Regions from separate parts of the Bradyrhizobium sp. USDA 3650 genome, predicted to be linked through region 2. Evidence: predicted binding sites of a transcription regulator. Region 2 holds the regulator's gene; each other region holds the start of a gene.

Region 1 (10,544 bases), 1.9 Mb from region 2:
GCCAGGCCCAGGTGCCCGGCGTCGCCGGCACCTGGAAGGATCTCACCGACACCGTCAACTTCATGGCGGCGAACCTGACCGAGCAGGTCCGCGGCATCGTCAAAGTGGTGACCGCGGTCGCCAACGGCGACCTCAAGCAGAACCTCACCGTGAAATCGAAAGGCGAGGTCGCGGCGCTCGCCGACACCATCAACAACATGACCGAGACGCTCGCGACCTTCGCCGACCAGGTGACGTCGGTGGCGCGCGAGGTCGGCGTCGAGGGCCGGCTCGGCGGTCAGGCCGACGTGCCCGGCGCCGCGGGCACCTGGAAGGACCTCACCGGCAACGTCAATTTGCTGGCGGCCAACCTCACCTCGCAGGTGCGCGCGATCGCGGAAGTGGCGACCGCCGTGACTAAGGGCGACCTGACGCGGTCGATCCAGGTCGACGCCCGCGGCGAAGTCGCGGAGCTGAAAGATAACATCAACACGATGATCACCAATCTCCGTCTCACGACGGACGTGAACACCGAGCAGGACTGGCTGAAGACCAATCTGGCGAAATTCACCAACATGCTTCAGGGCCAGCGCGACCTCACCACCGTCGGTCGCCTGCTGCTGACCGAATTGTCGCCGCTGGTGAACGCGCATACCGGCGTGATCTATCAGGTCGAGAACGAAGACAATCCGCGGCTCCTGCTGCTTGCCTCCTATGCCGGCGACGGCGTCTATCCGTATCCGCGCGTGCTGCCATTCGGCGACGGCCTGATCGGCCAATGCGCGCTCGACCGGCGCCCGCGCGTGATTGCGGACATTCCACCCGACGTGGTGCCGATCAATTCGGCGCTGCTTCGCGTCGCGCCGAAGAACCTCGTGGTGCTGCCGGTGCTGTTCGAAGGCCAGGTCAAGGCGGTCATCGAGCTCGCCTCGCTGACCTCCTTCACGACCTCGCAGATGACCTTCCTGGAGCAGCTCACGGACTCGATCGGCATCGTGCTCAACTCGATCGAGGCGACGATGCAGACCGAAGGCCTGCTCAAGCAGTCGCAGCAGCTCGCCGGCGAGCTCCAGACCCAGCAGCGCGAATTGCAGCAGACCAACGACCAGCTCGAACAGAAGGCGCAGCAGCTCGCCGAGCGCAACGTCGAAGTCGAGCGCAAGAACCAGGAAATCGAGCAGGCCCGCCGCGCACTGGAGGAAAAGGCGACCGAGCTCGCGCTGACGTCGAAGTACAAGTCCGAATTCCTGGCCAATATGAGCCACGAGCTGCGCACGCCGCTGAACTCGATCCTGATCCTCGGCCAGCAGCTCACCGACAATCCGGACGGCAATCTTACCGGCAAGCAGGTCGAATTTGCCCGCACCATCCACGGCGCCGGCACCGACCTGCTCAATCTCATCAGCGACATTCTCGATCTCTCCAAGATCGAGTCCGGTACGGTGACGGTCGACGCCGAGGAAATCCTGACTGCGAACCTGCTCGAAACGGTCGGGCGGCCGTTCCGTCACGAGGCGGAGAACCGCAATCTGTCGTTCAAGATCGACGTCGATCCGAACCTCGCGCGCAGCCTCGTCACCGACTCCAAGCGCCTGCAGCAGGTTTTGAAAAACCTGCTCTCCAATGCCTTCAAGTTTACCGCCGAGGGCGAGGTCCGCCTGAAGGTCGCCGCCGCGGTCGGCGGCTGGGGCACGGATCATCCCGTGCTGAATTCGGCGCCGGCCGTGATCGCATTCGAAGTGTCCGACACCGGCATCGGCATCCCCCTGGAGAAGCAAAAGCTGATCTTCGAGGCGTTCCAGCAAGCCGATGCCGGCACTAGCCGCAAATATGGCGGCACCGGGCTCGGCCTTGCGATCAGCCGCGAGCTCGCAAGCCTGCTCGGCGGCGAGATCCACCTGCGCAGCTTGCCGGGCAAGGGGTCGTGCTTCACGCTTTACCTGCCGCTGAAATATTCCGGCCCGACGCTCGCGCCCCGCGCGACGCCTCAACAGAGCCAGCCGCCGGCGCTGCAGCCCGCAACAGCCGAACCGCAGCGCGTCATCGAGCAGCTTCCCGACGACCGGCTCAACCTCGAACCCGGCGACAGCATCCTCCTGATCGTCGAGGACGACCCGCACTACGCGCGCGTGCTGGTCGATCTCGCGCGCGACAAGGGATTCAAGGTGCTGGTCGCCGCCCGCGGCGCGGAGGCGCTGGAACTTGCAAAGCAGTACCAGCCGAGGGCCGTCTCGCTCGACGTATTCCTGCCGGATATGCTCGGCTGGACCGTGCTGAGCCAGCTCAAGCACAATCCGCTGACCCGCCACATCCCCGTGCAGATCATCACGCTCGACGAGGACCGCCAGCATGCGCTGGCGCGCGGCGCCTTCTCCTTCGTCAACAAGCCGACGACGACCGAGGGTGTCTCGGCCGCGCTAACCCAGATCAAGGAATATGCGCGACCGCGGCGCAAGCGGTTGCTGATCGTCGAGGACAACGAGGCCGAGCAGCTCTCGATCCGCGAGCTCCTGCACCACGACGACATCGAGATCGTGACGACCGGCACCGGTGCCGACGCGCTCTCGATGCTGCGCGAGACCCCCTGTGATTGCGTCGTGCTCGACTTGCGCCTGCCTGACATGACCGGCTTCGAGGTGCTCGACCAGATCCGCAACGACGAGGCACTGTCGAACGTTCCGGTGGTCGTCTTCACCGGCCGCGAGCTGTCGGCCGAGGAAGATGCGGAGCTCCACACCATGGCGCGGAGCATCGTGGTCAAGGGCGTGGAATCGCCGGAGCGACTGCTTGACGAGACCGCGCTGTTCCTGCACCGCGTCATCACGGAATTGCCGGTCGAGAAGCAGCGCATGCTCGAGAAGCTGAACAGTTCCGACGAGGACCTGATCGGCAAGACCGCCCTGCTCGTCGACGACGACGCCCGCAACATCTTCGCGCTGTCGAGCGTGCTGGAGCGGCGCGGCATGAAGGTGCTGACGGCCACGACCGGGAACGAGGCGGTGGCCTTGGTTGAATCCAATCCGGAGATCGCCATCGTGCTGATGGACATCATGATGCCGCAGATGGATGGCTACCAGACCATCGGCGTCATTCGTGAAAATCCGACCTTCGCCCGTCTTCCGATCATCGCGTTGACGGCCAAGGCCATGAAGGGCGACCGCGAGAAATGCCTCGAGGCCGGCGCGTCCGACTATCTCGCCAAACCCGTCAACACCGATCAATTGCTGCTTGCAATCCGCATGTGGCTGCACCGCTGAGTTGGATGCCCGTATGGACCACGAAAAGGTCAACATCCTCCTCGTCGACGACCAGCCGGCCAAGCTGCTCGCCTATGAGGTGATCCTGAAGGATCTCGGCCAGAACCTCGTGATCGCTTCGTCCGGTCGCGAGGCTCTGGAGGTGCTGCTCAAGACCGAGATCGCGGTGATCCTGGTCGACGTCTGCATGCCCGAGCTCGACGGCTTCGAGCTCGCCGCGATGATCCGCGAGCACCCGCGCTTCCAGAAGACCGCGATGATTTTCATCTCGGCCATTCAAGTCAGCGACATCGACCGCTTGCGCGGTTACGAGATGGGCGCCGTCGACTATGTCCCGGTCCCGGTCGTGCCGGAGGTGCTGCGCGCCAAGGTCAAAGTGTTTGCAGAGCTCTATCGCAAGACGCGCGAACTCGAACGGCTGAACCAGGATCTGGAGGACCGCGTGCGTGCACGCACCGCCGAGCTGGAGAATTCCACCGCAAAGCTCCGCGAGAGCGAAGAGCGGCGCAGCATGGCGATCGCCGCCGGCAAGATGGGTTCGTGGGACTGGGACTGGATCACCGGCGACTGGATGTGGGACGAGGGACAATACCGCATCTTTGGTGTTGGCCCGGAGAGCTTCGAAGTGAACCCGGCCAATGTTCAGGCGCTGTTGCATCCGGATGACGTCGATCAGTTGCGCAAGGCGATCGCCGAATTCAACAAGGGCACACGCTCCTATGAAACGGAGTTCCGCATCGTGCGGCCCGACGGCGATGTGCGCTGGTGTGTCGGCACGGCCGCCGCCACGGTTGACGATAGCGGTCGGGTCATGCGCGTCAGCGGCGTGACGGTGGACATCACCGAACGCAAGCGCGCCGAGGAACGGCAGACTCTCCTGGCGCGGGAGGTCGATCATCGCGCCAAGAATGCGCTGGCGCTGGCGCAATCGATCGTGCGCCTCACCCGCGCCGACGAGGTCAAAGCCTATGTCAGCGCCGTCGAGGGACGCATCAATGCACTGGCGCGCGTGCATACGATCCTGTCGCTATCGAGCTGGCAGGGCGCCGAACTCTCGAAGTTGATCGACGAGGAGCTCGCGCCCTATTCCCTCGGCGGCCAGATCAAATTGGCGGGGTCCGAAGTTCAGTTGCTGCCGGCAACCGCCCAGACGCTGGCGCTGGCGCTGCATGAGCTTTTCACCAACTCGGCGAAGTATGGCGCGCTCTCGACGCGGACGGGACGGCTCGCGATCGGCTGGCAGGTCGAGGATGAGCTGCTCACGCTGACCTGGGAGGAATCCGGCGGCCCGCTCGTCATGACGCCGAAATCCCGCGGCTTTGGTACGCGGAGCCTGCTTGCGAGCGTCGAGTCCCAGCTCGGCGGGCAGGCGCGATTCGATTGGCGCGCCGAGGGTCTGTTGTGTCGGCTCGAGGTGCCGCTGGTCCGCAAGACTGCCGCGACGACGGCGCCCGGCAACTTCGAAGCCGCCAGCTCCGCCGAATTGCAGCGCGCGTCCGGCTAACCGGAGGCCGCACTCTTCCTGCGCTGCGTCGTTTGCGGCTCGCGTGCGACCCGTCCTTCGAGCCAGGCTTCCGTTTGGGCGAGATCGCGCAGAGCCTTGGCATAGCGGCACGCAGCACTTCGCTCCGCGCCGCGGGGCAGCTTGCGCGCTTTGCGGAGGATGTCCGCGGCGGCGTTACGATAAGCCAGAGAGCGATAGAGAAAGACCACCTTACCCATATCGAATGTTCCCGTGTTGCAGGGTCATTCTCGCCCACCCGGCATGAACGTCGGATGAAGCGGGCGATAACGATTCCTTCATGCGGGTGGAACCGGCGCGTGTCGCAGGCGTTGCTTGCGAGATCGGGATAGAGTTCCATGCGCGCGAAAAAGTCGTCGGACCTGATCTCTCCGAGCGGGCTCGTCAAGCTGATGACGCACGCCATGATGGGCGCAGCCCTCGGGCTCGCTTTCAGCCTCGTGCTCGTGCTGTCCAATCCAGCCGTCGCCAATTTGCTGAACAACGGCGGCAGGCAGGCCGTTGTCGTTTGCGCCGTCACATTGGTGACGACGTTCGCGATCGGCGCGACACTGACCGGCGTCGTATTCATGCTCGCAGAGGACAAGCAATCTTGAAGGATGCGAGATTTACCGGAACTTCTTTGTTCGGAACTCCTGCGACGAATGGCAGTTGGCTGCCTGCGTCAATTCAACTCAGGGAGTTCCCGCATATGAAGACCACTAAGCTCGCTCTTGCCGTGATGTTGGCCACCGGCCTCGCCGCCGCACCGTTCGCCGTGCAGGCCAAGTCCCACAAGGCAAAACACGGATCCTCGATGTCATCGTCGCAAACCACCACAGGCGCCAACACCAAGTCGTCCAAGGGTGCTGATCCCTCCGGTCAGGGCGGCTCCGGCCCCGGCTCGGACCAGGGCGGCACCATGACGAACAACAAGGGCGGCATGAGCAACACCAAGTAGGTGTTCCCCGACATCATGAAGGCCCCGCAATCGCGGGGCCTTTTGCTTTGGTGTTTCAACGAACTTTCTCGGGCCGCGTTGCGCGCACGCTTCAGCTACGATGGCTTCCCAGGATGTCAGGATGAACGCCGGCGCGATCAGCGTTCACCAGATGATCGAGTCGTGCACGCTTGCGCGCGATCAAGAGCTGGGCCGCGGCGTCGTCGAGCCCCTCGCGTTGCAGCTGCCGGATCGCAGAGCCCAGTTCGAGAATCTCGGCACGCAGTTTTAGAATCCGGTACGCATCCGGGTCTTCCTCCACCGTGCGCTCCCAAAGCTTTCAGCGGCGCGCGACCACGCGCAGAGGACGACCTGATGCCTTCGCGGAACGAAGGCTCATCCTGTCGCGGACATTCGGCAGGACATCGCCGCCGCCTGCAGCCTTCCATTCGCCGATCAGCAGATTGATTTTCCGGCGCAGATCCATCTGCGCCAAGGCCTTCTCTGTGCAATCGTGCTCGCGGTCGACGAGTTCGCGGACGGACACCTCGATATCGGCCATTTCCAGCCTCAAGGCGCTGATTTTACGTCGAATTTCATTAATTCTGTTGTCCATGACTTGTTAGAACAAAATAAGAACATATAGTCAAGTCACGATTTCAGAAGGGAGAAGCGACATGCAGGTTCAGGGTAAATACGACGCCAAGACTTTCCTCACCGAGCAGATGACGCGGGCGCAGGGCCTCCGGCTGAAGCGACTGAGCGAAGAGGCGTATCAACCCGCGCAATATGCGCGGGATCTGTCCTCCAGCGAGGCAGCGCGGCGCATTCAGGTGCTGGAAGCCGAGATCGAGCTGGCGGATTCGTTCTAGACTAAGCCGCGTATCCGGGACGTGCATGCGCGCTTTCGGAACCATGCCTGTCCCGGATTGTTTTCCCAAGCCAAGGGAGAACATGCATGGCACGCAAGGCAAAGAAGCGCCGCTACTCGCGCAGCTCCGGCAGCGATGTCGAAGGCGAGATGAAGCGCTACAAGAAGGGTACCGCGAAAAGCGGACCTGGCGGTCGAGGCGGACGCGTGAAGAGCCGAAAGCAGGCGATCGCGATCGGCCTGTCGAAGGCGCGCAAGAAGGGCAAGAAGGTCCCGAAGAAAGCCGCGAAGCGGAAGACGTCCAAGAAGACGTCAAAGAAAACGTCCAAGAAGACCTCAAGGAAAACCAAGAAGCGTTCGAAGAAAACGTCGAAGCGCAAATCCTCCAAACGGTCGCGCTGACTTCCGTCAGATCATGCTGCCCGGCATGAAGCAGCGGATCGAAACCCCGAACGCGGTCTTCACCGGCCACACCATGGTGCGGCCGGCCCGGTTCGGCTCGGTGATCACGGCTTCGTCCGGGACGTCGACCCACTCGCCGTCGAGCCGCACGCGATAATGTCCATTGTGCGAGTCCCAATCGGGATCGGCGACGGCAAACCCATCCGCATCTGAGCAGCACGGACCGAGATGGCTGCGCAGGCCGTCGAACCATGGCTTGAGGGGAGAGTCCGCGTAACGGCCGTCGTCACGCCCGAGAGCGTTTCCACCCCACAGCACGAATGGCGCCACGAGCAGCGCAGTCCTCAGCGAGAGCTTCAATCGATCCATGTCGGCACCGATCAAATACGAATTGCCGGCCGGCTCAGCGGCGGCAAGTTCGAAGTTCCACGCTTGCAATCGTCGGCGGCTTCATTGCCGCCGAGTCCATACGAGATCCGCAATTGTGATGGGCGAACACGGCTTTTTCGGACGAACCGGGTCATCCTCCCTGCCGTTAACGAGAATGTTATCGGCGGGCATCCGGAATCCTGAAAGCGAACAGGAAAGGCGGCCCTTGGGCCGCCTTTTGGACTGGCGCCGATCGACGTTCGCCTTATGCGAGCGGCACCGCCACGAACCGGGTCGCCTGCGCGCTTCTGACCTGCAGCAGCACGCTGCGCTTGCCGGACGATTTCGCCTGCGCCAGCTCCGAACGGACATCGCCGATATTGGCGACGGCCTTGCCGCCGACATTGAGGATGACGTCGCCGGTCTGGATGCCGCGCTGCGCGGCCGGCCCTTGCGGATCGACTTCGGTGACGACGACGCCCTTCTGGCCGGCGCCCTGCACGTCGCCGGCCGGAGCCAGGCTGAGCCCGAGACGCGGCGGCATGCCGGCATCTGGCTGCGACTTGCCCTCGTCGGCTCTTGCCTGCCGCTCGTTCGGCAACTCGCCGAGCGCCAATGTCACCGTCTTGCTGTCGCCCTTGTGGACGACGTCGAGCTTCACGGACGTGCCCGGCGCCAGGGTGGCGATGGTGCGGGCGAGATCGCGGGAATCCTTGATCGCGGTGCCGTTGACGGCGGTGATGACGTCGCCCGCCTCGATGCCCGCCTTCGCCGCCGGGCTGCCGTCCTGCGGATTGTCGACGATCGCGCCGCGCGCCTCCTTGAGGCCGAGGCTGTCGGCGATATCCGACGTCACCGGCTGCACCTGCACGCCGAGCCAGCCGCGTGTGACCGCGCCCTTGTCCTTCAACTGTGCGATGACGAGCTTTGCGGTCGAGGCCGGAATGTCGAAGCCGATGCCGACCGAGCCGCCGGAGGGCGAGAAGATCGCAGTGTTCACGCCGATCACGTTGCCGTTCATGTCGAAGGCCGGGCCTCCGGAATTGCCCTTGTTGATCGGCGCGTCGATCTGGATGAAGTCGTCATAGGGACCGTTGCCGATGTCGCGGCCGCTGGCCGAGACGATCCCGGCGGTCACGGTGCCGCCGAGGCCGAAGGGATTGCCGACGGCGACCACCCAGTCGCCGATGCGCGGCTTCTGGTCGGAGAATTTGACGAACGGAAAATCCTTCTTGCCTTGGACCTTGATCAGCGCGAGATCCGTCTTCGGATCGGTGCCGACCACTTTCGCGCTGTAGATCGTGCCGTCGTCCATCGTCACTTGCACCGACTCGGCGTGATCGACGACGTGGTTGTTGGTCACGGCATAGCCGTCGGCGGAGATGAAGAAGCCGGAGCCCTCACCCGTGATCATCTGGCGGTGCTGGCGCGGCATCCCTTCCATGCCAGGGCCGCGGAAGCCGAATTGCCGCGAGAACTGGTCGAACGGCGATGCCTCGTCCGAATCCATCCGGTTCTGTTGCAGCATCGCGCTCTTGTCGTTGTCCTGGTCGATCCTGACCCGCACCGAGATGACGGCGGGTTTGACCTTGCTGACGAGGTCGCCGAAGCCCGGCGGTGTCGCGGCGCTCTCCGCGGCCTGGGCGGGCGCAATGAAGGAGCTCGCGCTGAACGGCGAAGAGCCGGGAGCAGTCGCCAGCACGGCCAGGCCAAGCGCGGCCACGGTGCCGAGCAGCGCAAGCCGGCGCGGCCTCAGGACCTTGCGGGACGTTGTGGTGTCGGAATTGACGCGATCGTTCATGTCGATATGTCCATGTTGGGTAAGTCGCCTTGCACCCAACATGGTGGTCGCCACCTTACAGCGTCCCGTCCACGCGATTAAATCTTGGCAAAGTAGCCGGGGCCGGCACACGTCCAAAACTCGAGGCTGCACGTTTGATGCAGCTCAACGCGGGCCCTGCGCACCGTGAAAGACTGCGGCCACCGGATGATGTCCATCGGAGGCACGTCATGTACAAAGACATTCTCGTCCACATCCCCACCGAGAGGCCGATGCGCCCGGTGATCGACGGCTCGATCTCGCTCGCAGCGGGCCTCAACGCCCATCTCGATGCAGTCGCGGTTGGTTATGTGGCAACCAGCGCGGCCTATATCATGGAGGGCGGCGCTGCCGTGGCGGCGGTGTTCGAGATGGAGCGCGAAAGCGCAGTGGAGCGGGCCGAGGCGGCGCTCGCGGTATTCAAGAGCGAAGCGATGAACGCCGGCATTTCCTACACGTGCCAACCGCTCGGGGCGATGCCGGGGGATGCGGTCGGCTTGCTCGGCGAGATGGCGCGGCTGCACGATCTCAGCATCGTGCTCCAGCCGGATCCGGCGCAAGGCTCACTCGACAACGATGTGCCCCGCGAGATCCTGTTCCAGGCGGGCGGCCCGGTGCTTTTCCTGCCGTACACCTTCCGTGGAGCGTTCAAGGCGAAACGGATCGGCATCTGTTGGGATGGCAGCCGCCTCGCCGCCCGCGCCATGCGCGACGCCGCACCGTTCCTGGCCCGCGCCGAGGAGATCGTGATCATTGCGATCAATGAGACAGACATGGTTCCCGACGAAGTCTCGACCCGTAATCTGGCAAGGCATCTCGGCCGGCGCGGACTATCGACCCGTACCGTCAACCTGTCGGCGGCGCGCTCCGACATTCAGCCGACCATGCTGTCGCTGGCAGCCGATGAGAACCTCGATCTCCTGGTCATGGGCGGCTACGGCCATTCGCGATTGCAGGAGCGATTCCTCGGCGGCGTCACCCGCGCCATGCTGGAAGCCATGACCGTCCCGACGCTGATGTCGCATTAATCGAGGGCTGATCCAGGTCGGGCCGGTCACAAGCCTTGTCGTTCGGGCTGACAACCGCGTCCTTGAGCGGTGCCGCCGTCGGCAGGTTCAGGTCATGTTCGAACAAGTTGGACCGTCACGCCGCGGCGGGCCTCTCCCACGCCGTGGCCTCGACGCCATCCTGGTCGTGTGGCGCATTGCACGCGTCGAAATGCGCCTTGAGTTCGACTTCGGCGAGATATTCGAAATGTTCGGCCTGGCCGAGCAGTTCCCAGCTCTGGAGCGGCCGGTAGGCGGCCTGCTGACGACAGAGGGACGCTAGCGCGCGGTAGCGACGTACGTTATCCATCAGACCCTCCCTCGCATTCACAGAGCTTATTGCCCTTATTTGCGTCAGGC
Region 2 (10,544 bases):
CGTTCAAAATTCAGGCAGGGCGGCTCAAACTTCGTGCGGCGGAGAGGTGCGGGCTTGGTCCATCCGATTGGTTTTCGCGGACGCAAACCACGCCATCTCGCCGGCCACGGCCGGCGATGGCAATTCAATCCTGACCTCCGACCTCGTAGCCGGAGGCGGCTGTGTCAGCCGATCGGCAGGTGCCTGACGGTCGGCTGCCGGTCGGCGATAATCTGCGCCTTGTGCTCTCGCTCGGCGACCGACTGAGTTACCGGCAGCTGCAACACGGTCGCGCGCTGGCCTTCGACGAGCTGCGTCACCAGCACATATTTGCCGTCGGGGAATTCGATCGCGTCATGATGGCGGTCGGGAACGTGCGGGTCGATCTTGCCGAACTTGCCCACGCGGGAATTGATGGTGCGCGTCCAGATCCAGCGATTGTCGTAGCGAACGTCGTCGGCGAAGGCGAGCTCCGTTCCCGGCAGCAGGCAGACGGCAACGGACGGATCGGCTGCCGAGGCGAAGCCGCGCGTCGAGGTGCCGCGGAAGCTTGTCGTGACGATCGTCTCGCCGACTTCGGCGGGTCGCGACGCGACGGCATGCAGGCTGTAGTCACACATCGGGTGCTCCTCATGCTGGGATAGCAACCCGCGTCTCTTAATCGAGGCGCAGGCCTCTATCAGAGTTGAAGCATGAACGCTCTGCTTGGTTGTGGGCAAATCTGCGGCTGGTTTCCGCGAGCCGCGATCACATTATCTTTCCCGAGTTCAATAGGAACAAAGCGAGTTGCGATGCATTCGGGAGGCGCGTGCGCGAATATCGCCGGCTTGGCTGCGGCGGTCGAACTTGATCGCCGGATGGTGTTTCCTCGAACTCGAGCCGCGAAGCGGTGCCGTTTGAAGCGGTGCTGTTTCGTGGGCGTCGCGAGGAGCCAGCCGAAGGAGGGGCCGGATAGTCTGTGCAGAACCAGAACGACTATCCAGCCGGAGCGGACGATGATCCGCTCCAATCTGACCGGCGATGCCGGTAGGAAGCGCGCGAGGCGCCAAGCACCTCCCGTATGAAGTACTCCCGATACTAAGGACTCCCGGTATCAAGGACGCCCGGTATCAGTACTTCCGGTAAAGCCCGATCAGCTTGCCCTGAATCTTCACCCGGTTGGGCGGCAGGATGCGGACCTCATAAGCCGCGTTGGCGGGCTCGAGCGCGATCGAGGCGCCGCGGCGGCGGAAGCGCTTCAGCGTCGCTTCCTCGTCGTCGATCAGCGCCACCACGATGTCGCCGGTATCGGCGCTCTCGTTGCGCTGAATCAGCGCCATGTCGCCGTCAAGGATGCCGGCCTCGACCATGGAATCACCGCGCACTTCGAGCGCGTAATGCTCGCCCGAGCCGAGCATGTCAGGCGGTACGCTGATAGTATGGCTGCGGGTCTGCAACGCCTCGATCGGCGTGCCGGCCGCGATGCGGCCCATCACCGGCACCGCGACGGGACGTTCGCCGTCGTCCGCGGGCAGGCTGGAGCTCGCACGCACCTTGCCGAGATTGCCCTCGATGACGCTCGGCGTGAAGCCGCGGCGGCTGCCTGCGGCTGCCTGGAGCTCCGGCAGCTTGATGACTTCAATCGCACGGGCGCGGTTGGGCAGGCGTCGGATGAAGCCACGCTCCTCGAGCGCCGTGATCAGGCGATGGATGCCCGACTTCGAGCGCAGATCGAGCGCATCCTTCATCTCGTCAAAGGAGGGCGGCACGCCGCTTTCCTTCAGACGTTCACTGATGAACCGCAGAAGCTCGTATTGTTTGCGCGTTAACATCTCGACCAAAGTCCCCCGGTTGATGTCGTCCGATTCCGAGACGCAGAGTTCGGCAATAAGCCGCTACATACTCGAAACAAATCATGAACGGACACTATATGTTCGATACATGTTCCGCAACTGCTTAATTTACCGTGAACAGAGCAAAGTTCGCGGAACGCGCATTGCCGGACGCTCAGACGGGGAGCCGCAACACTTCGCAAGCCGTGCCGGCTTCGGCCTTCGGCGCGAACGGTGCGCGCACGAGAAGTACTTGTGCTGCAGCGAGATTCGCAAGCAGCGAAGAGTCCTGATGATTGACGGGAAGAACGACGCGCGTGCCGTCGTCACGCTCCTCCAGATGCGCGCGCAGATAGTCCTCGCGCTGGTCGTTGGCGCCGATTTCGCGGCCGAGCACGGCGCGTTCACGGCGATGGTGAATCACCGAACGGCCCGACAGGGCGCGAATCAGCGGCACCATGAACAGGAAAGCGCACACGTAGGACGACACGGGATTGCCCGGCAGGCCGATCACCCCCATTGCGCCGAGCCGCCCGTGCATCATCGGCTTGCCTGGCCGCATCGCGATCTTCCAGAACGCCAGTGCGATGCCTTCCTCCCTCAGTGCCTGCTGGACCAGATCGTGGTCGCCGACCGATGCGCCGCCGGTCGTGATCAGGATGTCGGCGCCGCTCTCGCGGGCGCGGCGGATGCCGGCGGTGGTCGCCTCCAGCGTGTCGGCGGCAATACCAAGGTCGATGGTCTCGGCGCCCTCGCTGCGGGCGAGCGCGTGCAGGGCGTAGCCGTTGGAGTAGACGATCTGGCCGTGGCCGGGCGTGGTGCCCGGCATCACCAGCTCGTCGCCGGTGGCGAGAATGGCGACCCTCGGACGCCTGAAAACGGCAAGGTGCGGATGGTTCATCCCGGCGGCGAGCGCGAGGTCGCGCTCGGTGAGACGACTTCCCTTGCGCAGGAGCACGTCGCCCTCGCGGAAATCGACGCCTGCGGCGCGGATGTGCCGACCGGCGATCGCGGCTTCCTTGATCGTGATGCGCTTGCCGGCGGCGACCGTATCCTCCTGGATCACGACGGCGTCCGCGCCACCGGGAACGACGCCGCCGGTGAAGATCCGCACGGCTTCGCCGGCGCCGACCGTCCCCGCGAACGGTCGGCCTGCCGCGACTTCGCCGATGACGGTGAGCTCCGAATCGATCGTCGCGGCATCGGCCGCGCGCACCGCGTAGCCGTCCATCGCCGACATCGCCTGCGGCGGCTGCGTGCGCCGCGCCGCGACGTCACGCGCGAGCACGCGATGGTAGGCCTCGTCGAGGGAGATCATTTCTTCCGGCAGCGGCTCTGCACCCGCCAGCACCGCGGCAAGCGCGTCAGAAACCGGCATCAAGGCCACGGCGAAAACTCCTGCTCGGCACGTTCGGGCGAATGTTCCGCAAATCTTCTAGCCGAGCGCGGGCGCAGAGGCAAAAACGGCTGAGCGCGCGCAGTCATCCCGCCGCTTCACATTGTTCCGGAAGGCAGGATCGCGCGCGTCGCGGCATGATCCGAAGAACCCGACAGATCGGCAGGAGAGTGGTCATGGAAGGGCGAGAACGACGAGCGCCCCGGGCCTGGATCGATCAGCTCCCTGGCTGCCCGGGAGTTACGTCGGGCGCCTTGGGCCCCTGATCCTTGTCGGGCAGCGGATCGGCCTGGGATTTCAGGTCGGCGGCCTTGCTCACGAGCTTGGCGGAAAGCTCCGAATCTGAGGTTGTCCTGGCGAATTCAAGAAGAAGAGAGGCCTGCTTGGTGAGGTAGGTCTTGCCCAGCACGATGATGCATCCGTTCGTAGAAGTCCCAACGGACTCTAAGAGTCCGGAAGGCGGTATTCCGTTCCGGGAACTCTGTATAAAAATGCACAAAGTGATTGGGTTCCTCAATTTTTCAAAATTGTTCCCGTTGGGCCGTGCCGCCAAGGGTTTCGCGACGACGCCTCGTCGTCAGATGCCCAATGCCTTTAATGCGTTCCCGACGTCACGCGGCGAGGTCACATGCACCGCTGTCAAGCCGCGCGCCCGCGCTCCCTCGATGTTTTCGGCAAGATCGTCGAAGAACACGATGCGCCCGGCGGGCACGCCGATTGCCGCAACGACGTGGTCGAAGGCCTGCGCATCCGGTTTGCGCAAGCCGATGCTGGACGACAAATACAGCTCGCGGAAATGGCCGAGGACGCCGGCATATTCCCTCGAGAAATGGTCCACGTGCGGCCGGTTGGTGTTGGAGAAAGCGTAGAGCGGCATCTGCTTCGCTGCGCGCGGCAGCAGCTCGGCGATGTCAGGCATTTCGCCGGCGAAGATCGCGTTCCAGCCTTCCAGGAACTGCGCGTCCGAAATGCCGATTCCAAGCGAGGCTCGCAATGAGGCGAAATAGTCCTCATCGCTGATCTTCCCCATCTCGTGCAGCCGATAGGCTTCGCTGTCCCGCACATAGCGCGCGACGATGGCTTCGGGCTTGCAGCCGGCATGTCCCGCCCAGCAGGCGATCGCCTTGGAGAAATCGATATCGAGCACCACGCGGCCGAGATCGAACAGAAGCGCATCCGCGCTGCCGGGAGAGAGCGATGTCACCTTAATCCTTTCACTCAGTATCGATACGGCTCGTGGTCGAACAGCGGAAACGCGCTGAACACACTCGGCGCATTGGTTGCGGTCGCCTGGTGCAGGCAGGATTTGTTGACCTCGGCGAACGAGGTCGCACCCAAGAGGCCGAGGCAGCGCAGCACTTCGTCCTCGAGCAGCTCCAGCATGCGGGCCACGCCGGCTTCGCCGGCCGCCGCCAGCGCCCAGCATTGCAGCCGGCCGATGCCGACGAGGTCGGCGCCCGCCGCGATCGCCTTGACGATGTCGGTGCCGCGACAAACGCCGCCATCGACCATGATCTTGGCGCGGCCGTTCACGGCGTCAACAATCTCGGGCAGCACATGCATGGCGCCGCGACCGTGATCGAGCTGACGGCCGCCATGGTTGGAGACGTAGATCCATTCGGCGCCGTGATCGATCGCGATCAGCGCGTCCTCTGGCGTCGCGATGCCCTTGAGGATCAGCGGGATCTTGAACTTTTCCTTGATCATCTTCACCGTCCGCCACTCCAGACCCTTCTGGTAATCGCCGCCGGTGGCACGCAGGCGGCTCTCGCGAACGTAGCGCTTGGCGATGTCACGTTCGCGACGGCTGTAATGAGCGGTATCGACGGTCAGGCAGAAGGCGGCATAGGCGTTCTTCTCGGCCCGGCTGACGACGTCGGCAACGAAGGCGTCGTCGCCGCGCACGTAGAGCTGGTAGAGGCGCAACGCGTCCGGCGCAGCTTCGGCGGTCTTTTCTAGGCCGGGCTCGGACACCGAACTGAGCATGTGCGCCGCACCGAAAGTGCCGCAGGCGCGTGCCACGCTCGCCGCACCATCCGGATCGAAGATCTCGAGCGCGCCGACGGGGGCGAGCACAACGGGCAGGCGCATCTTGCGGCCGAACTGCTCGACCGAGCCGGTGACCTTGCGGACATCGCGCAGCACGCGCGGGCGGAAGGCGATCTCGTCCAGTGCCATGCGGTTGCGACGCATCGTGGTCTCGGTCTCGGCCGCGCCGACGATATAATCCCAGGCATTCTGGTTGAGGTTGGAACGCGCTTTCCGGATGAATTCATGCAGATTCTGGAACGGCTCGGTGCTGGCGCCGAGCTCGACGTTCCTGTCCGGTTGGAGGCGGGGTGCTTCGTTCATTGTTATCCTCCCGAGAATTTGAAGCCTTCCCTCATCGCCTAACCCGTCCGGGGCGCCAAAACCATCCTAAAATGGCATGGCTGCGAGGCGTGGGCCGGCCGGCCGACCCCCGCTGCGCACGACCGGGTCCTGCAACGTTGCCGAAAGTTTAGGTCCGGAAGGGATTTTTACGGTGTACCCGCCGGCGTGGCATCCCGGCCTTGAAGAAACCAGAATGGTATTGTGAGAAGCAGGCTGGATCGCCATTTGCATGGCGGCTCTCCAGCCCCACCGAACCGCGAAGCAAAAAGGCCAGCCTATCCATGCGGAAAACCCTGCTGTTTCCACTGGGCGCGCTCACCGGAGCGTGTCTGACCCTTCTGGTAGCCAGTCCGCACGGCGGCGTATGGGCGGCACGGGCGGCAGCGAGCGCGGATGACGCCTATTCCAAGCTCAATTTGTTCGGCGAAGTGTTCGAGCGGGTGAAGGCGAGCTATGTCGAGAAGCCTGACAATGCCAAGCTGATCGAAGGCGCGATCACCGGCATGGTGACCTCGCTCGATCCGCACTCGCGCTACATGAACGACAAGGCCTGGACCGAGATGCAGGAGACCACCTCCGGCGAGTTCGGCGGGCTCGGCATCGAGGTCACGATGGAGGACGGCCTGGTCAAGGTCGTCTCGCCGATCGACGACACGCCGGCCTCCAAGGCCGGCATCATGTCGGGCGACCTGATCAGCAAGATCGACGGCGATGCCGTGCAGGGCATGACGCTCGAGCAGGCCGTCAACAAGATGAAGGGGCCGGTCGAGACCCAGACCAAGCTCACGATCGTGCGCAAGGGGGCCGACGCCCCGCTCGACGTCGCGATCAAGCGCGAGATCATCCATGTGCGCCCCGTGCGCTTCCACGTCGAGAACGGCGACATCGGCTATATCCGCGTCACCTCGTTCAACGAGCAGACCACCGACGGCCTGAAGAAGGCGATCGCATCGATCGCCAAGGACGTTCCGCCGGAGAAGCTGGTCGGCTACGTGATGGACCTGCGCAACAATCCGGGCGGACTGCTCGACCAGGCCGTGTCGGTGTCGAGCGCGTTCCTGCAGCGTGGCGAGGTCGTCTCGACCCGCGGCCGCAATCCGGAAGAGACCCAGCGCTTCACCGCGCATGGTGGCGACCTCACCAAGGGCAAGCCGCTGGTGGTTCTCGTCAACGGCGGCTCGGCCTCGGCCTCGGAGATCGTGGCCGGCGCGCTGCATGACCACAAGCGCGCGACGCTGATCGGCACGCGCTCGTTCGGCAAGGGCTCGGTGCAGACCATCATTCCGCTCGGCACCGGCAACGGCGCGCTGGCGCTGACCACGGCACGCTACTACACACCCTCGGGCCGCTCGATCCAGGCCCAGGGCATCGCGCCCGACATCGAGATCCTCCAGGACGTGCCGCCCGAGCTGAAGGGCCGGATGGACACCATGGCGGAGTCCCAGATGCGCGGCCATCTCCAGGCGGCCGATGGCACCGAGCAGACCGGATCGCAGTCCTATGTCCCGCCGGAAGCGAAAGACGACAAGGCCCTGCATACGGCCTACGACTTCCTGCACGGCCAGACCGCGAATGCGGTCGCCGCCAAGCCGGCGCCGAAGGCTGCGGTGCCGAACTAGGCCCTCGCGACGGTAAAGTATTGATCGCCCGGGAGCGGATAGCCGTTCCCGGGCGAATTCGTTTGGAGACGCGGTCTCACCTCAGGTTCGTGGCCGCAAAGGTGGCCTCAGCAGCCATCGCGCTCGTCCCAGCGCCGGGCGCGAAGTCGCAGCGATGCGACTTCAAGGTTCAGCTTGACCGAGCGCTCGGTCTTAACTGTGTCTCGGTCTTAACTGTGTCATGGCGACGCCGGAGATCGCGAGCAGCCCGCCGATCATCAACTTTGAAGTCATGTGTTCGCCAAGGAACATCACGCTCGACATCAAGGCGAACATCGGAAGCAGCAAACCGAAGGGCGCGACGCGGCCCATGGAGCAACGCCCGATCAGCCAGAACCACAGGCCAAACCCGACAATTCCCCCGATAAAAATCGTATAGGCGAGTGCCAGCCAACCACGTCCATCTGCCGTGACGAGGCTCGCGAGTTGTCCATGTTCAAGGAGCAGCGACATCAACATGACCTGCGGCACCGTGAGCAGCGAGGACCATCCCATCAACATCAGGGGGTCAAAAGGGCCGTAGCGTTTCGTCAGGACATTGGACACCGCGAATGCGAAGGCTGCCCCGACCACGAGCAGCAGTGGAAGCGCGTTTGCGGACGGGCCGGGCTCCGCCGCCAACACGACCACGCCGACGAATGCAAGCACCACCCCAGCGGAAGTGGTGAGAGACGGCCTCTCCGCGAGCAGCGGCCACGCCAGCAGGACGGTGAAGGGCGTGGCGAGTTGATAGACGACGGCCGACATGGTTCCCGAGCCGAGCCCAAGGCCGACATAGAAGAGGCCGAAGTTCAGCCCACCGAGGAAGATCGAAATAGCTGCGATGGGGCCGAACTGCTGACGCGCGGGCTTTTTGACGAAGGGAACGAGCAGGAGCGCGATGGCCAGGAAGCGCAGAGCGAGGAAGAAGAGGGGCGGAAACTCCGTCACCCCCACTTTGATGGCGACGAACTGGTAACCCCAGAGCAAGGGGACGGCCACCGCACAGACGATCTGGATGGCAGACATGGCATTCTTCCTTTCAAGACCGTTCGGTCTATATATTGGCGCGCCAACGGCGGATGCGGCCGAAACCTGATGAAACGGGTTGTCTACCTGATGAAGCGGTCGAGGAGAGCGTCAACGGTGGCTTGCGACGTGATCCGCGCCGGTGCCGTTTTGCCGACGACGCGCAGCCCCTCGACGAAACACACGAGAATCTTCGCGGCAGTTGAGGGCTCGACGGTATCGGCCAGCTTGCCCGCCGCCTTCGCACGGGACAGCGCATCAGCCACCCTGGCCTCCATGGCTTTGAAAAAGCTCGCGATGCGGCGATCAACTTCAGCGTCACGGCCAGCCAGCTCCATGGCCGTGGCCACCAGCAGGCATCCGCGCCGGCCATTGGCGCCGCTCGTTCGGTCGACGTAACCGGCAAGATAGGCCCGCAAGCCGTCGATCGGCTCTCGGCGGGGGTCGAGTTCGACATCCATCCGTGTCAGGGCATCGGCGACGTAGCGATCAAGCGCACGCAAGAACAGCGAGTGCTTGTCTCCGAAAGCGGCATAAAGGCTGCCACGCGAGAGCTTCGTTGCCCGGAGAAGGTCGGGTAGCGCCGTGGCGTGATAACCGCGCGACCAGAACACGCCCATCGCCTGCTCGACCGCAGCTTCCGCGTCGAAACTTCGGGGACGGCCACGAGGCAATTGCACAGGGGTTTGGCGGCGCATTGCCGATATATAGACCGAATGGTCTTTAATTCATAGGGGGCCTGCCATCGCCATTTGGCCGTCCGCCGACGTTTCTGCTTGGCCTCCCGAACCGACAATTGCGCCTGTGTGAGACCAGGCCCTAGCCCGCCTCGCGGCGGCGGCCTTCGTCGCCGCCGCGCTGGGCGAGACGGCTGCGATGAACTGCGAACAGCTCCAGCACCTTTTCGGCGGGCTTTGCGGCGCTGAACAGATAGCCCTGCATCTCGGAGCAGCCGAGTGCGCGCAACAACCGCTGCTGCTCCTCGGTCTCGACGCCCTCGGCGGTGGTGGTCATGCGGCGGGCGGCCGCGAGATTGACGACGGCCTGCACGATGCTGGCGGAGCCGTCGGGGCCGGCGATGTCGTTGACGAAGCAGCGGTCGATCTTGATCTTGTCGAACGGGAAGCGGTGCAGATAGCTCAGTGAGGAGTAACCGGTGCCGAAATCGTCGAGCGCGATGCGGACGCCGATGGCGCGGAGTTGATGCAGGATCGCAAGCGCCGTGTCGTCGTCGCGGATCAGCACCGCCTCGGTGATTTCGAGCTCGAGCCGGCTCGCCGGCAAATTGGAGGCGGCAAGCGCCGCCATGATCTTCAGCGCCAGCGTGCCGCTCTTGAACTGCACCGGCGAGACGTTGACGGCGAGGCGGATGTCGTCGGGCCAGTTCGCCGCGTCCCGGCAGGCGGTCGCCAGCACCCATTCGCCGATCTCGTTGATCAGGCCGGTGTCCTCGGCGATCGGAATGAACTCGGCCGGCGAGACCATGCCACGCTCGGGATGGCGCCAGCGCACCAGCGCCTCGCAGCCGGTGATGCGGTCGTCCTTCAGGCTGAGACAGGGCTGGTAACACACCTCGAGGCCGCCTTCGCGCCCGCCTTGGGCGATGGCGTGGCGCAGGTCGATCTCGAGCTGCCGCCGCTCGTGGATCTTGGCGTCCATCTCCGGCTCGAAAAAGCGGTAGGTGCGGCGCCCTGCGGCTTTGGCGGCGTACATCGCCATATCCGCGTTCTTCAGGATCTGGTCCAGCGCCGTTCCATGTTGCGGCGCCAGCGCGATGCCGATGCTGGCGTCGGTGGCAAGATGATGTCCCATGCAGTCGAACGGCGCGCGGATGGCTTCAAACACCCGCGCGACGAGCTCGTTGACCTGATCCAGCGATGTCACCGCGCTCTGGACGATGGCAAATTCGTCGCCGCCGAGGCGCGCCACGAAGTCCGCCGGCCCCGCACAGCGGTGGAGGCTCTGCGCGACCGACTTCAGGAGCTCGTCGCCGACGAGATGCCCGAGCGCGTCGTTGACGCCCTTGAACTCGTCGATGTCGATGTAGTGCACCGCGAGTTGTTCGCCCCCGGCGACCAGATTGAGCTCCTGGCGCAGATGCTCGTGGAACAGGGTACGGTTGGGCAGGTCGGTCAGCGCGTCGTAATGAGCGAGATGGCTGATGCGCTCCTCGATACGCCGGCGCTCCGTGATGTCCTCATGCGTCGCCACCCAGCCGCCGTCCGTGAGCGGTTCGTTGACGATCTGGATCGAGCGACCGTCGGAGGTCTCGACCACCATGGAATTGCGCACATGTATGTCGCGCAGGACCCGCGCGAC
Region 3 (10,544 bases), 400 kb from region 2:
TGCTGCATCGCGCGCGTTGCGAATGCTTCGACGATGGCGAACAAAAGAGCGATTCCGACGAGGAAGAACCATGATGTGTCCGGAAGCATCCATGTCGCGAGCCACGCGGGGACGGACGCTTTCAACGACGCTAGCAGCGCGAACCATCCGAACAGGGATACGAAGCCCTTGATGACGTCGGGTCCGATCGTGCCGGGCTCGAGACGGATGCCGATCTTTCCAAGAGCGAGTTCGATGCGCTCGCCATCGCTGAAGAAGAGGAAGGCGCCGAGGTAGAGCGGAACGCGCGACTGAAACAGGAGCGCGATGATTCCGAACAAAACGGCGTAGCCGTACGCGTCCGCAAGAATGTTCGTGCCGGCCGCCTGCGACGGCGCCGGTGCAGCAGTGGCCCGAGGCAGCGATCTGGCGCGCACCATGTGTTCCAGCATTCTGGCGCGCCGTTCCGGCACGTAGGCTGCCGAACGGTGGATCCATGGTGGCGGCGCCGGCGAGGCAATCGCGGCCTGGTCGTCCGAGGGGGATTCATGCTGCGCCATGGGCCTGCATCCGGTTCCATCAGGACATTGGTCGGAGGCGAGGGGCAGGCAGGTTCATGCGGAGCGGCAGATTTCGCCGTATGTCGTCAGCCCCTGGACCTCGCGCCTCGAAACCGGAGCTATCACGAGCTCCTGGGAGCAGCATCCGCGGGAGGCACGTGCGGCGCCGCAGTCGAATTCTCGGGCACTGGAACGGCCTGTGCTGCAGATGATTCCTGCGGAGTTGTGTTTCGCTCTGGCTGTGCTTTGGCGGGCGCAGGCGGAGGCGCTGGGTCAGCCGATCGCGCTGATCCGAATATATACCCAATGATAGACCCGAGCAGCGCCGTTACCGCCTCAGGCTTCAAGTTGGTAGCCACGGCTATGATCAGGATCGTGGGCAGGATGAAGGTCAGTCCCAGTATCTGAAGGGTGTATTGCCCCAATCTCTCACCCCAAGCGTTCAGGGGCTTTTCCTGATCGCTTCGCAGTATGTTCAAAATGACGAAGAAGCCAAAGCCTAGGATGCCAGCCGCCAGGGCGACTACTGCGAGGAGATTGGGATCAGACATCTGGGAAGGATCCTCTTCGTCTGTTTGGGGGGATTTACGCTGCTTGGTCGTCTCGGTCGATGTGAGGGGCTCGGTCGATGTGGGCGTCGCACACGGTGTCGGCGACGCCGTGAGCTTCGGGCAGGCCGTTGAGGCCGTGGGACAATCCTCTTTGATTGTCAGGGGGGCGCATTTGGCCTGGCTGTCCCGGCCGTCTTTGCCGTCGCGACCGGGTTTGCCGTCTTTTCCGTCGTTGCCGTCTCGACCGTCACGACCGTTTTTGCCATCACGACCGTCTTTGCCGTCTCGACTGGCTGCGACGGGTTGCGCATTCCTGTCTCGGCTGGGGTCGCCGTCTCTGCCATCGCGACCGGGGTTGCCATCTTTGCCGTCGCGGCCCGGGGCGCCGTCCTTGCCGTCGCGGCCGGGGTTGCCATCTTTGCCGTCGCGCCCCGGAGCGCCGTCCTTGCCGTCGCGGCCGGGCTCGCCGTCCTTGCCGTCTCGACCTGGACTACCGTCCTTGCCGTCGCGGCCGGGTTGGCCGTCTCTGGCCGGGTCAGACGTCTTGTCCGGCCCGTTCTGCGGCTGCGTCGAGACCACCGTGATCAATATTGAAGGAGGCGGATCGGACGTCTGTGGCTTCACGCACCGGTCGCTCGGCGGAGGCTTCGGGTGACCGGGGCGCCGCACGAGTGGAGTGCACAGGCGACGGGGGACGACGGTCCGGCTAGCGGTGTGGCTTCGACGTTGCCGGGCGTCGGCCTTCGGAGTCCGCGCCCTCGTGGTGCCGGCTTCGCAGCGCATCATTTCGCAGGGGCGGATTATCAGGAAATCGTTCCGCGCCGTTGCGAGCGCTCCTTGAACGGCGGGCTCACCGCTGCGCTTGTCGAACGGAGAGGCAAATGCGCCGCTGCAGGCTGTTATCGCGATGGACACATACCCAACGACATAAAACAAATGTCTGGCGGCGTGATGCAACATGCCGGGCACAACAGGGAGCTGAAGCAAACTTTGGCGACGCTCTAATGGCTCAAGTCGATCATCAACCACGCCGAGAAGCAAGCTCGGTGCAAAACTTCAGGTAAAGGAGACGTGATCAGACGCGACGGCGCAAGACGTGACGGCGCAAGACATCATGCCGCATGGTCGCGAGACCTTCGCAGGGCGCGGTGATCGAATTTCGGATGATGGCGCTCCCTAGCGGAATCGAACCGCTCTCTCCACCGTGAAAGGGTGGCGTCCTAACCGATAGACGAAGGGAGCAAACCCAGGGCCCCGCCGCTTTTCGCGGCACGGCCGCTGGCCGCCCGAGTCATGCCCGGCGGCTGCAGCGGGCGAACCTATAATGGCCTTTGGCGCCCTCGGCAAGCCGTTCGGGAACGGTCTTTTGGCGCCGGTGGATAGCATCCCGCCCCAGGATCAGTCGGGGCGAATTCAACGGTTTCTTAGGTTCCCTGAGCTAGCGCTGGACTGGGAGAATTTGAGCCGATGCCACCGCCCAAGAAGCGTGCAGCCCGCAAGTCGCTGTCGCAGCGAGCCTGGATCACGCTCGAGGGCGGGTTCGCGGCGCGGCAATGCCTGGTCCAGGACATCTCCGCCACGGGCGCCAAGATCACGCTGGACGAGGATGCGAGCCAGCTGCCGGGCGTGATCCGGATGGCATTCGCGCGCGATGCGCGGACCGGGCGGAGCTGCCAGGTGGTGTGGCGCCGCGGCAAATCGGCCGGCATCAAGTTCATCTGAAGCGCCCCGATAGCGCGCGACACCGGTCCGGGCTAGAACGGCCCGCATGCGTGCGCCGCTCCTCATCCTGATCTCGTTGCTGACCATGTCCGCGGCCGCGGCGGAAGCCTTGCGTCTGCCGCCTGCGGAGCGTCCACAGGCCGGCAAGGCCTTGCCGCTCAAGGGTGCCGGCGGGAGCGCGAAAGCGGGCTCCTGCGCCGCCTATGGCCGCGGCTTCCATCTGGTCGAGAGCACCGGCACCTGCGTCAAGATCGGCGGCTCGATCAGCGTCGAGACCACGATCAGGCGCTGACGCCCCATGCCACCTGATATCATGCGGCCCGAAATCATCGTCCCGTTCGTGATGTATTGCGCGCTGCTGTGGTGGGTCGGCCGCGGCCTGAGCTGGACCGCGCGGCTCGCCACCGCGGCCGTGACGCTCGTGCTGATTTTCTGCGTGCTGCTGTTCGAGCGCGGCTGGCCCTAAACAAAAAAACGCGAAAACAACCCCATGCACAGTAGCCGCCACCTCCCGGCGGCACGCGGCGAAATGCCGATTCATCGTGCTCTCAACGGACTTTAAGCCGCGTCACCGCTCACGACATCGGCGGTGCCACAAATTGCGCAAAACCGGGCCGTTTGCCGAGCTCGGCGAGCCAGCGCGTCAGATGCGGCTGCGCGGGCCGGGTGATGCCCTCGACGCCGAGCCAGCGCCGCGCATAGGCGCCGATCGCGATGTCGGCGAGGGTGAACGCATCGCCGTCCATGAACGGACGCGTGGAGAGCAGACGGTCGGCGATGGCCCAGACCTCGGCGGCAGCATCCGCATCCTTCTGCAGCTGGATCATGTCGCGCTCGGCGGGCGGCGTGCGCACGAGGCCCCAGAACACCGGGCGGTCGACCGGCTGCACCATCGACAGCGTCCAGTCGAGCCAGCGGTCGACGCTGGCGCGCAGTTTCGGCGCCTCGGGATAAATGGGCGTGCCGCGCCCGTGCGCGAGGCAGAGATAGCGCATGATCGAATTAGATTCCCACAGCGTGAAGTCGCCCTCGACCAGCGTCGGGATCCGCGCATTGGGATTCATCGCGAGGTAGTCGGCCTCTCGGGTCTTACCGAACGCCATGCCGGCGTCGATGCGCTCGTAAGCCAGGCCGAGCTCGGCGAGGCACCACAGCACTTTCTGCACGTTGACCGAATTGGCGCGGCCCCAGATCGTCAGCTTTTGGTCCGGCAAATCATCCTCCCCAGGCGTTTCTTTCGGCGCGGGTAATAGCGGAATTCACTGCGGCGAGCGACGCGCGATTGCGCCGATCCTCTCATGCAAAAAGCTCCGCCTGAGGCGGAGCTTTCATTGCAAGGTAAAGCCTGGTCAGGCGATCAGCGGCCGAAGAACAGCCACAGCAGAATGATCACCGGAATCGGCACACCCAACATCCACAACAAAATTCCGCGTCCCATCGCGTCCTCCTCCAATTGCATTGTCGGGGAGAGAACGCCGCAGGTACGGGCTGGTTCCCGCAAAAAGGCTCTACCAATGGCCGATGTTGGGCATCGACGACCACGGCTCCTGCGGTGGCTTCGGATCGCCCTTCTGCAAGATCTCGATCGAGTGCAGATCGGGCGAGCGGACGAAGGCCATGTTGCCGTCGCGCGGCGGCCGGTTGATGGTGACGCCCGCCTTCATCAGCTTCTCGCAGGTGGCGTAGATGTCGTCGACCTCATAGGCGAGATGCCCGAAGAAGCGGTCCTCGCCATACTTCTCCTCGTCCCAATTCCAGGTGAGCTCGACCAGCGGCGCGCCGCGCGTCTGCGGCTGCTTCTTCAGCGCTTCGAGATCGTCCGACGAGCACAGGAACACCAGCGTGAAACGCCCCTTGTCGTTCTCGATCCGCCGCACCTCCGTCAAGCCCAGCGCATCCTGGTAAAACTTCAGCGCGACATCGAGATTGCGCACGCGCAGCATGGTGTGGAGGTATCGCATGGTTGTTGCTCCCTTGAACGGATGGGGTTTTGCTTTGGGCCGGGACGGCGGGGGTAGGAGATAGCAGGAAAATCCCGGGAGGGGCAGGGGGCGGGTGCACGTGTGCGTGAGGGCGAAGCCAGCTGATGAAGTAATCAGCCGGCGAATTTCAATGCACTTTCACCGCAAATCCAGTGCAGCACACGCGCCCCTGGCAATATGTGCGGGCCGGTCTGCTGCCGCGGCCTATTGCGCCGGGAGGCGCTTTCCAGCCTGCTCGATCGGCGGCATGAAGAGCGATACTGCGGTGCCTTCGGGGTCACGAAACTGGAACGTCTTGTTGCCCCATGGCATCGTTTTCAGCTCATGCACCAGCGTGACCTTGTCTTTCAGGCGCTCATAATCCGCATCGATGTCTTCAACCTGAAATTCGATCACGGCGGTGCGGTTTGCGCCGGGCTCGGCACTGTTTTCTTTCCAGAGTGCGACCGTCTCGGCTGCGCCGATCGCCAGGTTGGCGCCCGGGGTCACGATCTTGGCGAACACCGGCGCGAGCCATTCGGCGGAAACTCCGGTGACCATTTCGTAGAACGAAACCATGCTTTTGATGTCGGTGGCGATCAGGCGAGTGGAGGCGAACTTCATGGCATGTCCTTTGGTTGACCGCAGATTTGAGCGGCATCGCGGGGCTCGTCGCACACCGCTGCTGCCACCCTGATGTCAGCAGTCACGACGCCGCGCCGAACGCGCGAACTAAGGGCATGAATTGCGATGGCAGGGCTCAAGCGCTAGACTACGAGCCCTTTCACGCGAAGCGCCCCGCAGCGATAACCGGGCCGTCAGAACGGTGACGCAATCCGCAGAATTGGCCACCTCACTCACGGGTGGACAGGATTGTGTAGCCGCTCGCAGATGAACTCCCCGCGGAGATGACGCGACTAACCGCCATGGCCAATATTCTAGGCGAGCTTCTGTTCGCATTGATCCGCTCGATTGTTGCTGGATGGGCGTATGCGCTCTGGGTCAAACTGGCGACATGGCTCGAGCCGAAAATCCAACGGCGTTGGGTGAAAATTGCCGTAGGAGGCCTCCTCGGCCTGGCAGCCTTTTTCATGATTCCGATACTGATGGGGCTGTTGGGCCTTTGAAGACAATGAAATCCGTTCTCATCCCCGCACTGGCAATCGGGGCGCTCGTCTCGACGGTGCTGCTCGTCATGGAGCAGCTCACCGACTACTCCATCACTGTGATGGCATGGGAGATGCCGGGCATATCTGCAGCTTACCTTTTCTGGGGAGCGGTCGGCAGTTCCGTTTTCCTGGGCGTCGCCATCACTTGGGCCGTGAATGCCATCGTTTACGGGGCCCCCGCCTTCGTTGTCCTCACAGTCATCAAGCTGGCAATCCGCGATCTGCCGAAGTGACAGGATTGAGCTCGGCGGCGGAGCCGTTGCTCAGCGTGTCCAAGAAAATGAGCGGCAACAGGCCATGCAAGGCGCCGGACGCGCCTACGTGATCGTCTGAAATTTTCGCCTGCCTGTGAGCGGCCGGACGGCCGACATCATGAACCACGATGGTGTTCGAGGCGACGAATGCCCGTAAACGAAGGTCTCTCGTCGTGAAATGGTTTAGACGATACGCAGTTGGCTGCCTGATCGCGGTGCTCCTTTTCGCGGGCCGGGACAGCTATAAACGGCCGGGCGAAGACATGCGCTACGGGGCCATCCTTATGGTAGCCGCCGGTTGGCCTGTTGTTGCCGCGATGGTCGTGGGAAGCACCATCGGTGACATCGTCCATGACGTGAAGCAAGGCAAAGCGGGATGAGTGCCCGGCTGGCAAAGCGGACAGGCCGCGATCCCGGCAAACAAGTTTTGGAGCCCACCACGTTTCGTGCGCTCAATTGACGCCCCCATGTCCGGCGAAATGCAGCGCGCTTAACGTTTGTGAATGCCGCGTTGCCTCAACGCCTGCACCTTCCCAAATATCGGCGGCACTTCTGATCATCGATGGAGGCATGTTCTTCCGTCTCACGGGGCGGGCGTGCGTGCCCGCATCGGCGTCCGTCCGCCAACGAGAGTAGTCGTGATCATTGTGAGCTGGGGTGGTGATGTTGCTTCTGGAAGAGTTCAACGAACGAACGCTGTCGCACATGGACAAGGCGTTGGAGTGCGTCAGCGAGATGATGCCCGAGGTGATGGAAGCCTACGCCGCGCGCCGGTATGTCGCCGAACGGATCATCCATTGCGCCAAGCACGAGACACGCGAGATCGACGGCCTCGTCGCGGCCGGTCGGCGTGCGGTCGCTGAGCTGGCTGTCCGGGTCGTCGAAAGCGATTAGCTGCCTGGTCGCGAACAGCGGCAGCGTTCCGGTCAGCCGCCGCCTGTCAATCCGTGTTTCGCAATGCCTGAAGCTGTCTATTTCTCGAGCCCGGCCTTCTGTCGCATCGTGTCGATCAGCTCTGACGCCTCTGCCTTGGTGAGATCCTCCTTGGGGAGGGGCTTGTGCGCCTGCTCGGCGAGGGTCTTGAGGTAGGATTCCTGGGCGCCGGTCATCGGGTCGTCCCCGGAGACCCAATCCTTCGGATCCTTTTGGGTGTTGCCTGCGGTGTTGCCAGCCATCTTGTTTTCAGTCACGGCCATCTCTCCTTTTCAGGCTCAATGCCGACTGATGCTTTTTGTTCCTTATTTGTTCATGGCTGGCCCATGACGCGGCTAGGGCGCACTTTGCCCGGATCAGCGTCGGGAGATGATCACGAAACGGCCGGCATCGATCGGCGTCTGCGCATCAGACTTAGCTTGCGCCCCCAATCGAGGATCGGTGCCTCAACGGCGACGTGCGAGGCGGCGGCGAGACCGATGGAGAGCAGGATAGAGTGCCCGCAACTGCGCGGGGTGCACTCATCAGTTGCCGAGCGGAAATCTATCACGATTGAACCCGGGCGAAGCCCGCCGCGACCAACCGCCATGCTGCAAAGCCTGCCCGGCATCGGAATTGGCTTCGCGGCCCATGTGCCGAGACACTAAAGAGGAATGTCGTGAAGGCGATCACGCTGCTCGCGCGGTGGCGGCCATGCTGCTTGTGGAAGTCTTCGGGTCGAAGGCGAGCGTCGGCGGCTCGATGAGCTTCATGCTGATCTTCGTGCTCGTGATGCTGGCTGTCGCGATCTTCGAGGCGTGGTCGAACAAGCGCGGCGCGATGGGATGGATCGTCAATTTGTTCGCTTCGGTGGTTGGCGGGCTGGTTGCGGTTGCCCTGATCGGAATGGCCATGGAGGCGATGCTGCCTTACCTTCACCTCGAAGGTTCGCTCGCGTCCTCGCAGAATCCCCTGAAATACGTCCTGGTCGCAGCCATTGCGATCTGCATGGTGATGGGATCGTGGCTGCCGCTATGGGCCGTCAACCGGCTTCGTCACTGAAGGGCATCCGGCATAGCGCTCCCTAGCGCTTTGCTTCCTGCTTGCCGCGCCGGATATCCTCGGCTTCGTCCACGAGCTTCAAGGCGGTGCCGTCGTAGCTCAGCTTCAGCCCGCGGCCGACGGTCCATATCCATCCCTCCCGGGCGTCCCTGGTTGGCTGGGCATTGAACTGGTCGGATATCGATTTGACTGCAGCGTCTTTGGCCGCAGCGTCTTGGGGCCCCGGATTGTTCAACTCCGCATTGACGCGCCAGATGGGATGTTTGGGGTCCGGATTCTTGGGGTCAACGTCGTCGGCAAAGATCGTGACCTTGGCGCCGTCGACTGCGCATTCGAGGACGTAGGAATCGCGAAGCTGACGGCAGCGGTAGCGACGTTGCGTGATGAGTTTGTTGGTCTCGTCGAATGTCATTCCGGGCGAAAAGCCGAGAATGTCCGACTTCATCACGAGTGCCAGAGACGAAGGCTTCAGAAAGCCGGGCTGTACCGACACGAGAACGGCAGCAGCAACAACGATCAAGCCGGCGATAACAATGGCAATCTTCATCAGCCCCTCATAAGAAACGTCCGACCATACAACAGCCGAAGCGTTCTACCAGCCATTGCGCTGCATGGTTCGAGCCGCCCGCTGTCTTGGTAGGGCCGCAGATTCGGAAGATCGCATGGGCACGTATCGGCTGGTCATGAACGTAGAAAACCGCCCCTGACATGATCAGGGGCGGCTCTCACCAAACGGGTTTTCGAACGCGATCTAGTGACCGGTACCCGGCTTCGCCGTCTTCGGCGGCTTGCCGTCTTCGATCCGGCCTTCGTTGCGCAGGTCTCGACCTTCCTGAGCCTTCTTCTGGCTCTCGGGGGACTTGCCGTGTTCGTTCATCTCTTCTTTGATGAACCCAGCGCCTTCCTTCACTTTGCCTTCAACGCTCATGACGATCTCCCTTGCTGGAGATGGGGGCAACTCGCGGCGAGAGCTAACCGTCCGGTGCGCGCACGATTGTGAGGCGTGCATTCGCGACAGGTTCCAAAGACCCTTGTCCTGAAAGGCCCTGGTCATGAAATGGCCGCGCCGCCTTGTGGGAAGCGACGCGGCCGGGAGCAGCCGTACAGGAAACCGGCTTACTTCATGTTGCTGCGGGTCCTGGTGCCGCCCTGGTCGCTGCCGGGGCCGGAGCCACCCTGGCCGGAGGCGTCGGGCCTCACCGTTCCGCCCTTGCTCATGCCGTCATGGCTCATACCGGTCGTGCCGCTGCTCATCGTGCCCTTGTCCGTGTTGGTCATGCCGGGCTTCTGCATGTTGTCGGACTGCGGGGCAGGGCCCGTCTGGTTCTGCGCAAAGGCGGAGCCGCACATGAGGCCGAGGGCGGCGGTCGCAATGATGAGCTTCTTCATCTCAAACTCCTGGTTGGTTGCGTGGGCCAACGGGAGCGCAGAAGCCGTGTTCCTAAAACTGGGCGTTCCGGAGTGCAAAAATTCTCGTCTGCGCGCGAACCGCTATCGACTTCGCTTGAAACGCTCTAAGCCGCAATGCGCTGGTCGGCCGGGCCCGTCAGGTGCTTGAGCACTTCCGCATGCTCCAGGTCGGGAACCGCGATGGCGGTGTGGCTGTAGCTCGCATGGGTTCGTGATTTTGCAATCTGGTCCAGGATCTCGCCGCCCTTGATGACGTGGAGGCCCATGCCCTCTCCGGATGGGAAGATCGCGAGCACCACGTCATAGGCGGTGATGACGGCGCGAAGCGCTTCGGCCTTGTCTTCGGCAATTTCGACGAACACGCGAACATCGGCTGCGAGTTCACGCAGCTCGTTAAAATCCAGCACTTTGAGTACTCCAACGCAACGATACTGAGAGAAGCTTGGATGCGTTAGGTTACCGAAGTCTCAACGGCGCGTGCCCGGTCACAGCTTTCTCGACCAGGTGCCCCGAGAAGCAGATAGACGCGCGGGCGTTGCCGCCTGCTCGGCAACGCGCCGGCACGGAAAGAACGTCTGGAACGGGGAGGGACGAAGCGCGCCTCATACCCCTAAGGGCGTCACACGATGCGCGCGTGACTTATGCGCGCTTTACTTGGCGTATCCCTGGGAGCGGAGCCACGCGATCTTGCGGTCGCCGTTGATCCAGTCGTCGGCGTCTGCCTTGCTGGTGAAGCCCTTGATTTCGCGCTGTTCGCTGTCCGGGTAATCCGCCAGGATTTTCCAGTCGTTGTCTGCAATGCGGACGGTTTTGAAGGTCACTTTTGTTTTTGCCATGCTGCATTATGCAGGAGATGACCGGAAAAGAGAACCTGCCTTGTGACGGTCACCCGCGTGGCCCGGGCGGAGACCTCGGGGTCCAGCCTGATCGGAATTGCCCGGCCGGGTCGCCTCGGAAAAGGCGA

What was found. Region 2 encodes LexA, which represses DNA repair genes until DNA is damaged. Its sites were predicted from a motif close to TGTTCNNNNTGTGTTCNG; they were not measured.
Region 1: a site for LexA is predicted at 6,301-6,318, ahead of ACVIN2_RS10205 (DUF3072 domain-containing protein). Genes of this name have one in related genera too.
Region 3: a site for LexA is predicted at 7,429-7,446, ahead of ACVIN2_RS03070 (DUF3072 domain-containing protein). Genes of this name have one in related genera too.

Annotation. Positions count from the first base shown of each region.
Region 1 is NZ_JBSRZG010000001.1:2,143,206-2,153,749, forward strand. Features, by position in the region: gene ACVIN2_RS10170 (HAMP domain-containing protein) at 1-3,236, shown strand, start outside; gene ACVIN2_RS10175 (HWE histidine kinase domain-containing protein) at 3,250-4,740, shown strand; gene ACVIN2_RS10180 (hypothetical protein) at 4,737-4,958, opposite strand; gene ACVIN2_RS10185 (hypothetical protein) at 5,097-5,354, shown strand; gene ACVIN2_RS10190 (hypothetical protein) at 5,450-5,698, shown strand; gene ACVIN2_RS10195 (hypothetical protein) at 5,790-5,999, opposite strand; gene ACVIN2_RS10200 (hypothetical protein) at 6,018-6,239, opposite strand; gene ACVIN2_RS10205 (DUF3072 domain-containing protein) at 6,355-6,549, shown strand; gene ACVIN2_RS10210 (DUF6496 domain-containing protein) at 6,636-6,950, shown strand; gene ACVIN2_RS10215 (hypothetical protein) at 6,957-7,319, opposite strand; gene ACVIN2_RS10220 (Do family serine endopeptidase) at 7,585-9,120, opposite strand; gene ACVIN2_RS10225 (universal stress protein) at 9,330-10,166, shown strand; gene ACVIN2_RS10230 (hypothetical protein) at 10,282-10,494, opposite strand.
Region 2 is NZ_JBSRZG010000001.1:232,337-242,880, forward strand. Features, by position in the region: gene ACVIN2_RS01110 (hypothetical protein) at 165-599, opposite strand; gene lexA (transcriptional repressor LexA) at 1,089-1,790, opposite strand; gene ACVIN2_RS01120 (molybdopterin molybdotransferase MoeA) at 1,966-3,177, opposite strand; gene ACVIN2_RS01125 (hypothetical protein) at 3,404-3,595, opposite strand; gene ACVIN2_RS01130 (HAD family hydrolase) at 3,764-4,396, opposite strand; gene ACVIN2_RS01135 (alpha-hydroxy acid oxidase) at 4,405-5,538, opposite strand; gene ACVIN2_RS01140 (S41 family peptidase) at 5,841-7,178, shown strand; gene ACVIN2_RS01145 (DMT family transporter) at 7,371-8,225, opposite strand; gene ACVIN2_RS01150 (TetR/AcrR family transcriptional regulator) at 8,309-8,923, opposite strand; gene ACVIN2_RS01155 (bifunctional diguanylate cyclase/phosphodiesterase) at 9,045-10,544, opposite strand, start outside.
Region 3 is NZ_JBSRZG010000001.1:630,040-640,583, reverse strand. Features, by position in the region: gene ACVIN2_RS03135 (hypothetical protein) at 1-452, opposite strand, end outside; gene ACVIN2_RS03130 (hypothetical protein) at 662-1,714, opposite strand; tRNA gene ACVIN2_RS03125 (tRNA-Glu) at 2,258-2,332, opposite strand; gene ACVIN2_RS03120 (PilZ domain-containing protein) at 2,558-2,812, shown strand; gene ACVIN2_RS03115 (hypothetical protein) at 2,859-3,104, shown strand; gene ACVIN2_RS03110 (hypothetical protein) at 3,111-3,278, shown strand; gene ACVIN2_RS03105 (glutathione S-transferase family protein) at 3,388-4,026, opposite strand; gene ACVIN2_RS03100 (VOC family protein) at 4,321-4,773, opposite strand; gene ACVIN2_RS03095 (VOC family protein) at 4,999-5,397, opposite strand; gene ACVIN2_RS03090 (hypothetical protein) at 5,700-5,900, shown strand; gene ACVIN2_RS03085 (hypothetical protein) at 5,906-6,175, shown strand; gene ACVIN2_RS03080 (hypothetical protein) at 6,325-6,576, shown strand; gene ACVIN2_RS03075 (hypothetical protein) at 6,857-7,090, shown strand; gene ACVIN2_RS03070 (DUF3072 domain-containing protein) at 7,168-7,392, opposite strand; gene ACVIN2_RS03065 (hypothetical protein) at 7,823-8,170, shown strand; gene ACVIN2_RS03060 (hypothetical protein) at 8,193-8,717, opposite strand; gene ACVIN2_RS03055 (hypothetical protein) at 8,922-9,098, opposite strand; gene ACVIN2_RS03050 (hypothetical protein) at 9,287-9,559, opposite strand; gene ACVIN2_RS03045 (hypothetical protein) at 9,685-9,987, opposite strand; gene ACVIN2_RS03040 (hypothetical protein) at 10,231-10,416, opposite strand.